DNA from 4 places in the Rhizobium sp. BK176 genome. Region 2 is predicted to be linked to each of the others. Evidence: predicted binding sites of a transcription regulator. Region 2 holds the regulator's gene; each other region holds the start of a gene.
The links. The regulator PhoB, encoded in region 2, activates phosphate uptake and scavenging genes when phosphate is short. The targets are predictions, from matches to a motif close to TGTCATNNANCTGTCAT.
Positions count from the first base shown of each region.

Region 1: a site for PhoB is predicted at 2,010-2,026, ahead of FHT76_RS29765 (UDP-2,3-diacylglucosamine diphosphatase). Genes of this name have one in related genera too.
Region 3: a site for PhoB is predicted at 1,538-1,554, ahead of FHT76_RS23750 (DUF1045 domain-containing protein). Genes of this name have one in related genera too.
Region 4: a site for PhoB is predicted at 1,540-1,556, ahead of FHT76_RS13185 (NAD-glutamate dehydrogenase). Genes of this name have one in related genera too.

Region 1 is NZ_JANUBV010000014.1:68,305-71,513, forward strand. Features, by position in the region: gene FHT76_RS29760 (NADP-dependent malic enzyme) at 1-1,847, opposite strand, end outside; gene FHT76_RS29765 (UDP-2,3-diacylglucosamine diphosphatase) at 2,074-2,898, shown strand; gene FHT76_RS29770 (MFS transporter) at 3,059-3,209, shown strand, end outside.
Region 2 is NZ_JANUBV010000004.1:247,271-250,479, forward strand. Features, by position in the region: gene pstB (phosphate ABC transporter ATP-binding protein PstB) at 1-806, shown strand, start outside; gene phoU (phosphate signaling complex protein PhoU) at 850-1,563, shown strand; gene phoB (phosphate regulon transcriptional regulator PhoB) at 1,600-2,283, shown strand; gene FHT76_RS16620 (GcrA family cell cycle regulator) at 2,382-2,915, opposite strand.
Region 3 is NZ_JANUBV010000008.1:272,010-275,218, forward strand. Features, by position in the region: gene phnE (phosphonate ABC transporter, permease protein PhnE) at 1-168, shown strand, start outside; gene phnE (phosphonate ABC transporter, permease protein PhnE) at 177-1,517, shown strand; gene FHT76_RS23750 (DUF1045 domain-containing protein) at 1,649-2,344, shown strand; gene FHT76_RS23755 (alpha-D-ribose 1-methylphosphonate 5-triphosphate diphosphatase) at 2,357-3,209, shown strand, end outside.
Region 4 is NZ_JANUBV010000003.1:89,473-92,681, forward strand. Features, by position in the region: gene FHT76_RS13185 (NAD-glutamate dehydrogenase) at 1-1,354, opposite strand, end outside; gene pdxY (pyridoxal kinase PdxY) at 1,608-2,483, shown strand; gene FHT76_RS13195 (carbonic anhydrase) at 2,540-3,181, shown strand.

The DNA of each region.
Region 1 (3,209 bases), on a different contig from region 2:
TTGAAGGTGACGTAGGTGTCGGTGAAGAAAGTGGCGCCGCGCTGGGAAATCAGGAGGCTGAGGGCGGAGAAATCGCAGACGTCGTGCCTCTTGCCGATGATCTGACGGACATCGCGGAGATGCTTTTCATAGCGGCCTTCGAGGCCGCAGATCAGTGCATCCGCTTCGCCCCGCTTCAGCGCCAGTGCACCGATCACAGTTGTGTTCGTACGAACGATCGTGCGCGCGGCCTCCGGAATGACCCCACGGCGTCCGACCAGCGAGAAGTAGAGATCGACATACTCGCGGAAGCGCGGGTCGTCTTCCGGGTTGATGACGGCGAAATCCGAAAGCGGCCGGATGCGCAGGCCGTAGCGCTGCAGGCGTGTTTCGATGACCGATGGGCGGCCGATCAGGATTGGCTCGGCAATGCCTTCCTCAAGCAGAACCTGCGCGGCGCGCAGGACGCGCTCGTCTTCGCCTTCGGAGAAGATTACCCGCTTGCGCTCGGCATTCTTCGCGGCGGCAAAGATCGGCTTCATGATGAAGCCCGAACGGAAGACGAAGCGGTTAAGCTGGTCGAGGTAGGCGTCGAAATCTGCGATCGGACGCAACGCGACGCCGCTTTCGGCCGCGGCCTTTGCGACCGCCGGGGCGATGCGCAGGATCAGGCGCGGGTCGAAGGGCGAGGGGATCAGGTAGTTGGGGCCAAAGACAGGAGTTTCGCCCGAATACGCCCGGGCGGCGACGTCGGATGGTTCCTCGCGCGCAAGGGCCGCGATGGCGCGCACGGCGGCCATCTTCATTTCTTCGTTGATCGTGACTGCGCCGCAATCCAACGCACCGCGGAAGATATAGGGGAAGCAGAGAACGTTGTTCACCTGGTTCGGGAAATCGGAACGACCAGTGCAGATCATCGCATCGGGACGCGCTGCCCGGGCGAGATCGGGCATGATCTCCGGGGTCGGATTGGCGAGCGCCATGATCAGTGGGTTTTCGGCCATTTGCGCCAGCAGTTCCGGCTTCAGCACGCCGGCTGCGGAAAGGCCAAGGAAAACATCGGCCCCACCGATGTTCTCGGCAAGCGTGCGGGTGTCGCTTTTCTGGGCGTAAACGCTCTTCCATTCGTCCATCAGTTCGGTGCGGCCCTCGTAGACCAGACCTTCGATGTCGTGGACCCAGATATTTTCGCGCCTGGCGCCCAGCGTGACGAGCAGATTAAGGCAGGCAAGGGCGGCAGCACCTGCGCCGGAGGCGACGATCTTGACCTCGTCGATTTTCTTGTTCGCCAGTTCGAGGCCATTGAGGATCGCCGCGGCGACGATGATGGCAGTGCCGTGCTGGTCATCGTGGAAAACCGGGATCTTCATGGTCTCGCGAAGGCGGCGCTCGATCTCGAAACATTCCGGCGCCTTGATATCCTCGAGATTAATGCCGCCGAAGGTCGGCTCGAGCGAAGCGACGGTCGAGACCATATGATCAACGCTCGATGCCTCGACTTCGATGTCGAAGACGTCAATGTTGGCGAATTTCTTAAAGAGGACGGCCTTGCCTTCCATGACAGGCTTTGAGGCGAGTGGGCCGATATTGCCGAGCCCGAGAACGGCGGTGCCGTTGGATATGACCGCTACGAGATTGGCGCGCGACGTGTAGTCGGCGGCCGTCTCCGGATTGTCGCGGATTGCGAGACAGGGTGCTGCAACACCGGGGGAATAAGCCAATGCCAGGTCGCGCTGGTTGCCGAGCGGCTTGATCGCTTGAATCTCGAGCTTGCCCGGACGCGGATAGCGATGGAAATAGAGCGCCTGCTCATCGAGGCTTCCACCTACCAAATTCTTTTCCGTCTTGGACTTTTCGTGATGATCCATCATCGCCTCCGGGCTGCCGCATGCTGTCTTGAAGTGTTTTCAATACATCAATCGGCATGGCGGAACAGTCGGAATTTCCATCTAAATGCGAAAACAACGCGAATCTCTCCTGGCATCCGCGCAGGTCGACAGGAGCCGGGAAAATCAACCGGGAAAGCGGCGTGTCATCTTCCTGAAACACGACTCTGGTTTTGGAGAGGCAGGTGAACGATGGGACACGAGCAGGATGCTTGTGAGGGACAACATGGATACGCGGCACTTCCGTACGCTTTTCATTTCCGATGTGCATCTCGGCTCCAAGGCCGCGAAGGTGGACTTCCTGTTGGATTTTCTCAAGCATCACGACGCGGACACGATCTTTCTTGTCGGCGATATCGTCGATGGTTGGCGGCTGAAGCGAAGCTGGTACTGGCCGCAGGATTGCAACGACGTTGTGCAGAAGCTGCTGCGCAAAGCGCGCAAAGGCACGCGGGTTATCTATATCCCGGGCAATCACGACGAATTCCTCCGTGACTTTCCAGGCACCCATTTCGGCGGCATCGAGGTTGCCGAGCGGATGATGCACGAAACGGCCGACGGCAAGAAATACCTGGTCCTGCATGGCGACGAGTTCGACGTCGTCGTCCGCAATGCGCGCCTTCTCGCCTATCTCGGCGACTGGGCTTACGACATGGCGATCATGATCAACATCGGCCTGGCAGCGATCCGCCGCAAGATGGGTATGCCCTACTGGTCGTTTTCGGCGTGGGCCAAGCTGCAGGTCAAGCACGCTGTCAATTTCATAGGCGAGTTCCAGCGCGTCGTCGCCGACGAAGCCCGCAAGCATGGCGCAGACGGGGTGATCTGCGGTCACATCCATCATGCCGTGATGGAGGACATGGATGGCATCCGCTATATCAATACTGGCGACTGGGTCGAAAGCTGCACGGCGATTGCCGAACATCAGGATGGCACCTTCGAATTGATCGAGTGGCGTTCAATGAGCGGAATACAGCCAATCCCGATGGCTATCGGTCACCGCGAAAAGGAAGTCGCGCCGCAGGCTGCCTAGTCGCGGCCTTTGCTCCCGCAATTCACAGTATGAATTTAGCCCGTTGTGTCTTTGCGACAGGCCCTATTTATTTTCTAAAACGTTTTCGATGGGCAAGTTCTTGCCATAGTCGCCCTTAGGTTGACGTGCTAGGCAGCGTTCAGTTTCCTGCAGGTCCATCATGATTCCCGCTCAAAATCCTCCGGCAAGTGAGGGCGCGCCACCGCGCTTTCGGCTTCTCAGTGCCTTGTCTTACTGTGCGCCTTTGCTTGTTAATGGCGTTGCCTTGCCGTTCTTCCCGATGTGGCTCGCGCTGCACGAGTTCAACGATC
Region 2 (3,209 bases):
TGACGGAAGCAGCAGTTGAGAAGGCGCTGGATCAGAAGATGAATACCGTTCCCTATAAGATGATCGGCCAGGACGTCTCGGTTTACTACGGCGAAAAGCGTGCGCTTTTCGATGTGAAGCTGAACATTCGCGAAAACACGGTGACAGCATTGATCGGCCCGTCCGGTTGCGGCAAGTCCACCTTCCTGCGCAGCCTGAACCGGATGAACGACACGATCGATGGTTGCCGCGTTACCGGCAAGATCACGCTCGATGGTGACGATATCTACGATCCGGATATCGATGTCGTGGAGCTCCGCGCTCGCGTCGGCATGGTGTTCCAGAAGCCGAACCCGTTCCCGAAGACGATCTATGAGAACGTCGCCTACGGCCCGCGCATCCATGGTCTTGCCAAGTCGAAGGCCGACATGGACCAGATCGTCGAGGTCAGCCTGCAGCGCGCCGGTCTGTGGAACGAGGTGAAAGATCGCGTTCATGAAGCCGGCACCGGCCTTTCCGGTGGTCAGCAGCAGCGTCTCTGCATCGCCCGCGCCGTTGCCGTCAGCCCGGAAGTGATCCTGATGGACGAGCCATGCTCGGCTCTCGATCCGATCGCCACGGCAAAGGTCGAGGAATTGATCCACGAGCTTCGCGAAAATTACACGATCGTCATCGTGACGCACTCGATGCAGCAGGCCGCCCGCGTTTCGCAGCGCACGGCCATGTTCCACCTCGGCAATCTCGTCGAGGAGAACGACACCGACAAGATGTTCACCAACCCGGACGACCCGCGCACCCAGGACTACATCATGGGTCGCTTCGGTTGATCGCCGACGACGGTAACACTCACGACATTCAAGGATGATCCCTATGGCATCGACACATATCTTTTCTGCGTATGACGATGATTTGAAGTTTCTGACGCGCCGTATCTCGGAAATGGGCGGCCTGGCCGAGCAGATGGTTTCGGATGCGGTTCGCGCCCTTGTCAACGGCGACACGGCCCTGGCCCAGAAGGTCATCTCCGACGACGTGATCCTCGATCACGCCGAACGCGAGGTTGGTGACAAGGCGATCGTTACCATCGCCCGTCGCCAGCCCATGGCCGCCGACCTTCGCGAGATCATGGGTTCGATCCGCATCGCCGCTGACCTTGAGCGCGTCGGCGATCTTGGCAAGAACACCGCCAAGCGCGTTATCGCCGTGCAGAGCGCCGGCGTCCCGCGCAAGCTTGCCCGCGGCCTTGAGCACCTCTCCGAACTGGCGCTCGTCCAGCTCAAGGAAGTCCTCGATGTCTATACGAGCCGCGCTGCCGACAAGGCAAAGTCGATCCGTGAGCGCGACGAGGAAATCGACGCGATGTACACCTCGCTGTTCCGCGAGATGCTCACCTACATGATGGAAGATCCGCGCAACATCACCAGCTGCACACATCTTCTGTTCTGCGCCAAGAACATCGAGCGTATCGGCGACCACGCCACCAACATTGCCGAGACAATCTACTACATGGCCACCGGTGCTCAGCCGGAAGGCGAACGTCCGAAGGACGATACCGCCAACACCGTCGGCGCTGTCACCGAATAATCCTTCCGCGACCGCGCCCCCAGGAGACCGAAACGAATGATTCCAAAAGTAGCAGTCGTTGAAGACGAGGAAGCACTGAGCGTGCTTCTCCGTTATAACCTTGAGGCTGAAGGTTTCGAGGTCGATACCATCCTGCGCGGCGACGAGGCCGAGATCCGGTTGCAGGAACGGACCCCGGACATCCTGATCCTCGATTGGATGCTGCCTGGCGTATCCGGCATCGAACTCTGCCGCCGCCTGCGTATGCGGCCGGAGACCGAGCGCCTGCCGATCATCATGCTGACGGCCCGCGGCGAGGAAAGCGAACGCGTTCGCGGCCTCTCCACCGGTGCCGACGATTACGTCGTCAAGCCGTTTTCGACGCCGGAGCTCGTTGCTCGCGTCAAGGCGATGCTTCGCCGCGCCAAACCGGAAGTGCTCTCCACGCTCCTGAAGTGCGGCGATATCGAGCTCGACCGCGAGACGCATCGCGTTCATCGCAAGAGCCGCGAAGTTCGCCTTGGTCCGACCGAGTTCCGGCTCCTCGAATTCCTCATGGCGTCCCCTGGCCGCGTCTTCTCGCGCTCGCAATTGCTCGATGGCGTCTGGGGTCATGACATCTATGTCGACGAACGCACCGTCGACGTCCATGTTGGTCGTCTGCGCAAGGCGCTGAACTTCTCCAACATGCAGGACGTCATCCGCACCGTTCGCGGCGCCGGATATTCAATGGAAGCCTAGGCTTTCCCCGGAAAGCCTGCGCGACTTTCATAAAATTTCACAAATGAAAAACGGGCCCGCGAGGGCCCGTTTTCTTTGGTCCTTATCCGGCTTCCGGGTCAAGCGACCCGGTTGGCGGCCTTACGGCGCTCGTTTACCGGCTGATAGGCCATGCGTTGATGGTACGTGCAATATGGGGAGTTGTCCGGGGACTCGCAGCCGCAGAAGTGGAAGTCGTCCTTCAGCGGATCGCCGACCGGCCACTTGCAGGTGCGTTCGGTCAGCTCCGTCAGGCCCAGGCGACGCGAAATCGGAACGACCACGTTTGCGGCCGGACGATAACGGACTTCCTCGATCGCATCGATCTCGATTTCTTCCTTGAGCATCGTCGCGCCCTGCTGGCGAGTGACGGTGCGCGTGGCGACGCGAGATGCATAGTTCGGAGCGCGCGGTGCGGATGTCGTGCGCTTGGGTGTCCGGACGGTCGTCGTCGAGCCTCCGGCCTTGGCACGGCCGGGCAAACTCAAACGGTGGACTTTGCCGATGACGGCATTACGGCTTACACCGCCAAGTTGTGCTGCAATCTGGCTGGCGCTCAGGCCTTCGGACCAAAGCTTCTTCAGTTTTTCAACGCGCTCGTCTGTCCAGTTCATGCCCCTGTCTCCGCCTTATTAGCGTTGGTGTAGGCAGAATCCTTCACCGTTGCCCCGGACGTATCCGAGGCAAGAAACGCTTGCTCGATTTTGGTGACTAGTTCCGCCGCATGCAGTCTAGTAATTGAGTTTTAACCTAGTGTGAGGCTGACTCCGTGACAAGAGTCGGTTGAATCCCGGCGAATCGAATTTGGAGTTTTCCCCAACTTGCTGGACGGCAGAGTCATTTCTGCAACATTAGTTGTTGATAGGTCGGACGCCTCGGGATGGCAGCTTGACGCATGCAGCAAAAGC
Region 3 (3,209 bases), on a different contig from region 2:
GGCGGCGGTATCGGCGAGGAGCTGAAGCTTTCCATCTCGCGCGGTTTCGGTGCCAAGACCGTGGCACTGGTTCTGTTGCTCTTCATCACCATTGTCGCGGTTGACCAGTTCTCCGCATGGCTGCGCCGCCGCCTCGTCGGCGAGCATGCCTTCCTTCTGCAGCATTGAGGTCCGCCATGACGGTGATCGACGCCAACCGGATGCATGAAATCGAACTCCGCTATCCGGACTACTTCAAACGTTCCTTCCGTCAGCGGTTCGGCGGCCTGATGATCGTCATCGCGACGCTGCTTTATGGCGTCTACGCCACCTGGTTCTTCGACTTGCCGAAGCTGCTGGCCGAAGCGCATTGGGAACGTGTCGGCCTCTATCTCAGCCAGTGGGTAAGCTACGACGTCCAGCCGGAATTCCGCATCGGCGATACCGGCATCACCGTCAAGTATCCGCGCTTCTCGCCGCTGGGCGACAACCCGCATCCCGATTGGGTGGTCAACAACCCGGATGGCAGCGTCTCGGTTTCGGTGAGTGGCGAGAGCCGCACGGTCACGGTTTCGAAGACCGAAGCCGTCGTCACGGCCCACGGCATCGCTGTCCCGGTCGAACTGTCGAGCGGTGCGCCGAAGGTCGTGGGCCCCGTCCCGAGCTGGATGACAGTCTATGACGACAACGTTCTTGCCGATCTCGGCTTTGCCGGCGACGTCAGCATCTCCGCCGACCGCGTAAAGATCCGCAAGCGCTTCCTCGGCTGGGCGAATTTCGTCTTCGACACTCAATCGCCGTTCTTCGACAAGCCGGCCGGCGAGGTCCTGAGCCTGATCGTTTCGGGTCCGGAACTGAAGCCCGGTCAATCCAATCTGTCGCTTGCTTTCGACAATATCTGGCACAACAGCGCCTGGCAGCATGGCGATGTCTGGACAAAGCTTTTCCAGACCATTGTCATGGCCTTCCTCGGCACCCTGTTTGGTGCGCTGGCAGCCTTCCCGCTCGCGTTCCTGGCGGCGCGCAACATCACGCCGAACAGGCTGTTGAATCAGGTCCTGAAGCGCTCCTTCGACTTCCTGCGTTCGGTCGACATGCTGATATGGGCGCTGTTTCTGACCCGCGCCTTCGGCCCCGGTCCACTCGCCGGCTCCGGCGCGATCTTCCTCACGGAAACCGGCACGCTCGGCAAACTCTATTCCGAAGGCCTCGAGAATATCGACAACAAGCCGCGCGAAGGCATCAAGTCGACAGGTGCGTCCACGATGCTCACGCACCGCTACGGCATCATCCCGCAGATCGTTCCTGTCTTTGTCAGCCAGACGCTTTACCAGTGGGAATCGAACGTCCGCGGTGCGACGATCATCGGCGCCGTTGGCGCGGGCGGTATCGGCCTCAAGCTCTGGGAATCGATGCGCACCAACGCAAACTGGGAAAACGTCGCCTACATGGTTCTTCTGATCCTGATGGTGGTGTTCCTGTTCGACATGGCTTCGAACGCCCTGCGTCACCGGCTGATGGGAACGAAGACACATTAAATGTGAGTATCGGCCTCGGCCATCATCATTCTGTCACGGAAATCTTTTAGCCGGAAACCGGCCTTGCAGTTGCCGTGCAAATCGCGGCAGACTGCGGCCCGCTTTCGGAACGATTTCCCAGGATACGCGTCTTGCGCTACGCACTCTATTTCACGCCGCCGAAGGATCATCCTTTGAACGGCACGGCTTCGCTCTGGCTTGGCCGCGATGCCTTCACCGGCGAAACTTATCCGGCTCCCGAATATCCGGAGATGCCGGCCGGCGAACAGTTCGAGCTGACCGCCGATCCGCGGCGTTACGGCTTCCACGCGACCATCAAGGCGCCGTTCAGCCTGGCGGCCTCCGTGACCGAGAAGGACCTGATCCCGGTCGTCGAGGATTTTGCCGCTCGCACGCCTGCTTTCGAGATTCCGGAACTGGTGCTCGGCCAGCTCGGCCGCTTTTTCGCGCTGATCCCCGGTTTCCTGCATCCGCCGCTTCAGGATTTCGCTGCGAAGGTGGTAAAGTCCTTCGAACCGTTCCGCGCCGCGCTCTCGGAGGCCGATGTCGCGCGCCGCAAGCCGGAGGAGCTGACGGAAAGCCAGAGGGCCAATCTGCTGCGCTGGGGCTATCCCTACGTCATGGATGACTTCGGTTTCCACATGACCCTGACCGGCAAGGTGCCACCCGAGCGATCGGGCGTGATGAAGGAAATCCTGGCCGAGCGATTTTCGGCCTTCACGGGCCGGCCGCTGGCAATCTCCGGCCTGGCCGTATTCGTCGAGGAGGCGCGGGGCGCCCCGTTCAAAGTTCATTCCTGGTGGCCGCTTGCCGGCGCTGAAAGCTGAAAGACCTGATCCATGAGCAAAGAAACCGTCTTTTCCAATGCGCGTATCGTCCTCGAAGACGAGATCGTCAACGGATCGGTCCTCGTCCGCGATGGCAAGATCGCCGATATCTCGACGGGCAGCTCTCATATCGGCGAAGACTTCGAGGGCGACTACCTGATCCCCGGTCTCGTCGAACTGCATACGGACCATCTCGAGGGTCACTATTCGCCGCGCCCCGGCCTGCGCTGGCACAAGACGGCGGCAATCCAGGCGCACGACGCCCAGATCGTCACCTCGGGCATCACAACGGTTTTCGATTGCCTGCGCATGGGTGCTGATGAAGACGGCGGCTTCGAGCATGGTGAAATGCGCGAGATGGCCGATGCGATCCAGAAGGCCGAGGAGGAAGGTCGCCTGCGTGCCGAGCACCTGATCCACCTGCGCTGCGAAGTCTCCGCCGACAACGTGCTGCAGCACTTCGCCGATTTCGAAAACGATCCCTATGTCCGTCTGGTCTCGTTGATGGATCACGCTCCCGGCCAGCGCCAGTTCCAGACGATGGACCAGTACATCTTTTACTATCAGAAGAAGCGCGGCCTCTCCGACGCCGAGTTCGCAAAGTTCGTTGATCGCCGCGTGTCCGAATCCGAGCGCAATTCCACGCCGCACCGCACGGCCATTTCCAAGGTCTGCGCCGAGCGCGGTATCACCGTTGCCAGCCACGACGACGCCACGCTCGCCCATGTCGACGAGGCGATCGAGAACGGCGTGCGCCTCGCTGAGTTCCCGACCAGCTTCGATGCGGCCAAGGCATCGCATGGCCATGGCATGAGCGTCCTGATGGGCGCCCCCAACGTGGTGCGTGGCAAGTCCCACTCCGGCA
Region 4 (3,209 bases), on a different contig from region 2:
CCTCCGGGAAAGCCGGATAGTAGGCCGAGACACGGCCATCGTAGACGGTCTTCAGATAGGTCCCGATCTTCTCACGCACGATCGAGTCATACTCTTCGCGTGGGACGTAAACGATCACCGATACAAATCGGTCGAAATGGTCTATGCGCGGCAGGACTCGGACACGCGGCCGATCGGCAAGATCGTTGATCTGCTCGGCGAAGCCGGCCAGAAGCGGTGTGTCGATCTGGAAGAGGTCGTCGCGCGGATAAGATTCCAGCGTGTTATCGAGCATACGGCCCGAGTGGCTCATTGGGTCGAAGCCGAAATGTTCCTTCACTCGCTCGATCTTGGAGCGGAGCAGCGGGATATCGCTTGCAAGCGACGTGTAGGCAGTCGAGGTGAACAGACCGACAATACGCAGTTCGCCCGTCACATTGCCGTCGGCGTCGAAGCGCTTGACCCCCACATAGTCCATGTAGGCGCGGCGATGGACGATCGACTTCACATTGGCCTTGGTCACGATCAGGAAGTCCGGGCCATCCAGGAATGCCAGGATTTCCGGGGTCGTCGTCACCGCATCCTTGCCGGTGCGCAGAACGAGAACGTCGGGGTTCGACAGGATGCCAAGACCCGTGCCCTTGTCGCGTTCGACCTTCGCGCTCGCGCCCTTGCCGGAGTAGACATACTCCCGCATGCCGAGGAAGGTGAAATTTGCGTCGCGGAGCCAGGTCAGGAAGGCAAGCGCTTCGTCCCGTTCAGTCTTCCGCCGGCTGGCATTGTAGGCGGAAAGCTCATCGATCACCGTTCCAAGCTTATCCAGCATGGGTCTCCAGTCGGATACCGTTACCCGCACTTGCTCGACCACCGTTTTCACTCGCTTGACAAGCTCAGCGGCCTGGGCCGCTGTCAGGGGCGCAAGATGTAGCTGGATGTGACTGACGCGATTGGCCGGCTCGCTCGGGAGATCAGCGGAGTAAAGTTCGGGAGCCTTGCCGGGCTCCATCACCAGGATCGGATGCACGGCCATGTAAAGGTCGCGATAGCTGCTGGTAACCTCGCCCATCACCGATTCATACAGGAACGGCATGTTGCGGTCGGTCACCGAGAGAATGGATACCGCAACACCGCCCGGCTCCACGTCGGCAATCGTATCGATGGTGATACGTGCCGAGTTGCTGCCCCAGGCAGCCAGTTCCTTGGCCGAATGAACGGCGGAAAGCGCCAACATCTCCGGTGTGTATTGCTCCAGGTCATCGCCGCTGGCACGCCCAAAGAGGATATCAGGATCGAGATAGGTTTCCCCGGTTGCAGCCGCGATTTTGGTCGCGCTTTCAAGCTGTTTTTCTCGTTTCGGATTGTTTCGACCAGCCATCGCAGATACTCCCTCATCTCCTCGATTTGGCGCAAAGTAGCAGAAGATTTGACGAAAGAATCTCTAAATGAGCGCTTTCTGAGGCAGCTTTCATGCGTTTTTGGCCACCGCAACGCAAATTTTCGAAAGATTTTGCTTCGTCGTAGATATGTGGAAATTTCCCGAGCCGACGTTTTCATGTCTCTATGAAGAGCGGTTGACAGTGAAGCAGCAAAAAGGGGATCAACGGGTGTCGAAAGCTGAGTGGAGCATCATGTCGGAAAGTGCTGCAGGAACTGTCATCGTCATCTCCAGCCATGTTGTGCGTGGTTCTGTCGGAAATCGCGCGGCGGTCTTTGCGCTGGAGACCCTCGGCCACCAGGTCTGGGCGCTGCCGACGATCGTGCTCCCCTGGCATCCCGGCCATGGTCGGTCAACGCGGCTGACATTTACCGAAGCAGATTTTGACGCGGCGATTGAGGATCTCATCCGCGCGCCGTGGATCGGCGAAGTGAAGGCCGTTCTTTCGGGCTATTTCGGCAATGCGGCGCAGGCACGCTCGGTTGCCCGGCTCGTGACTGCTTTGCGCGAACGAAAGCCTGAATTGTTTTATGTCTGCGATCCGGTGATGGGGGACCTGGGTGGGCTCTATGTGCCGCAGGCAACGGCGGAGGCGATCAGGGATCATCTGATACCCCTCGCGTCGCTTGCGACGCCCAATCGCTATGAGCTTGCTTGGCTCGTTGGCGCCTCGCTGGATGACAATACGGCGATCATGGATGCCGCGCTGTCGCTGGGGCCGTCTCGCATGCTGGTAACGTCAGCCGTGCCGATGATGGCAGGCGGCACGGGGAACCTCTATCTTTCGGGGCGCCACGCGCTGTTGGCGGAACATCGCCTTATCGACAAGCCGCCGAATGGTCTTGGCGATCTCCTTGCGGCCCTGTTTCTATCGCGGCTTCTCTCCGGCATGGAGGACGAAAAGGCGCTCCAGCTTGCAACGGCAAGCGTCTATGAGGTGCTTGCTCGCGCTGTGAAGCGGGGCAGCGATGAACTGACGCTTGCGAGCGACTCCTCGAGCCTGACAACGCCGATGGCAATGGTTCAGATGAGGCGCCTGCTGCATCCGGCCCAAAGGCGCAAGGGCTAGCGGCTATCGTGCGGTGCGATATTGATCTTGTATTGCGCAGGCTGTAATCGAAGATCATGCAGCATTTTCCAAGCACCCTTCTAGACGGTTATCGCAACTTTATGAACGGGCGTTATGCGGACGCCCGTGATCGCTATCGGACACTAGCGGAGCACGGGCAGAACCCCAGTACGCTTGTGGTAGCCTGCTCGGATTCCCGTGCTGCGCCCGAACTGATTTTCGACGCCGGCCCGGGCGAACTTTTCGTCGTCCGGAATGTCGCCAACATGGTGCCGCCCTATGAGCCGGATGGGCATTTCCACTCGACGTCTGCCGCGCTGGAATTTGCGGTTCAGGCCCTGAAGGTTACAGATATCGTCGTCATGGGCCACGGCCGTTGTGGTGGCATTAGGGCGGCTCTGGACCCGAGCGCTGAACCTCTTTCTCCCGGTGACTTTATTGGACGCTGGATGTCGCTCGTGAAGCCTGCGGCAGAACAGATCGGCGCCAACGACGTGATGACTGCCGCCGAGCGTCAAACTGCACTCGAGCGAGTATCGATCCGCAATTCGATTGAGAATCTCAGGACATTCCCGAACATCAAGGCCTTGGAAGAGGCCGGTGAGATCGCGCTTCATGGAGCATGGTTCGACATTTCGACCGGTGAACTGTGGGTGATGGATGCCGAAACCCGCGACTTCATTCGACCGGATGTCTAAGCCCAAATAAAAAGCGCCGAACTTCAGT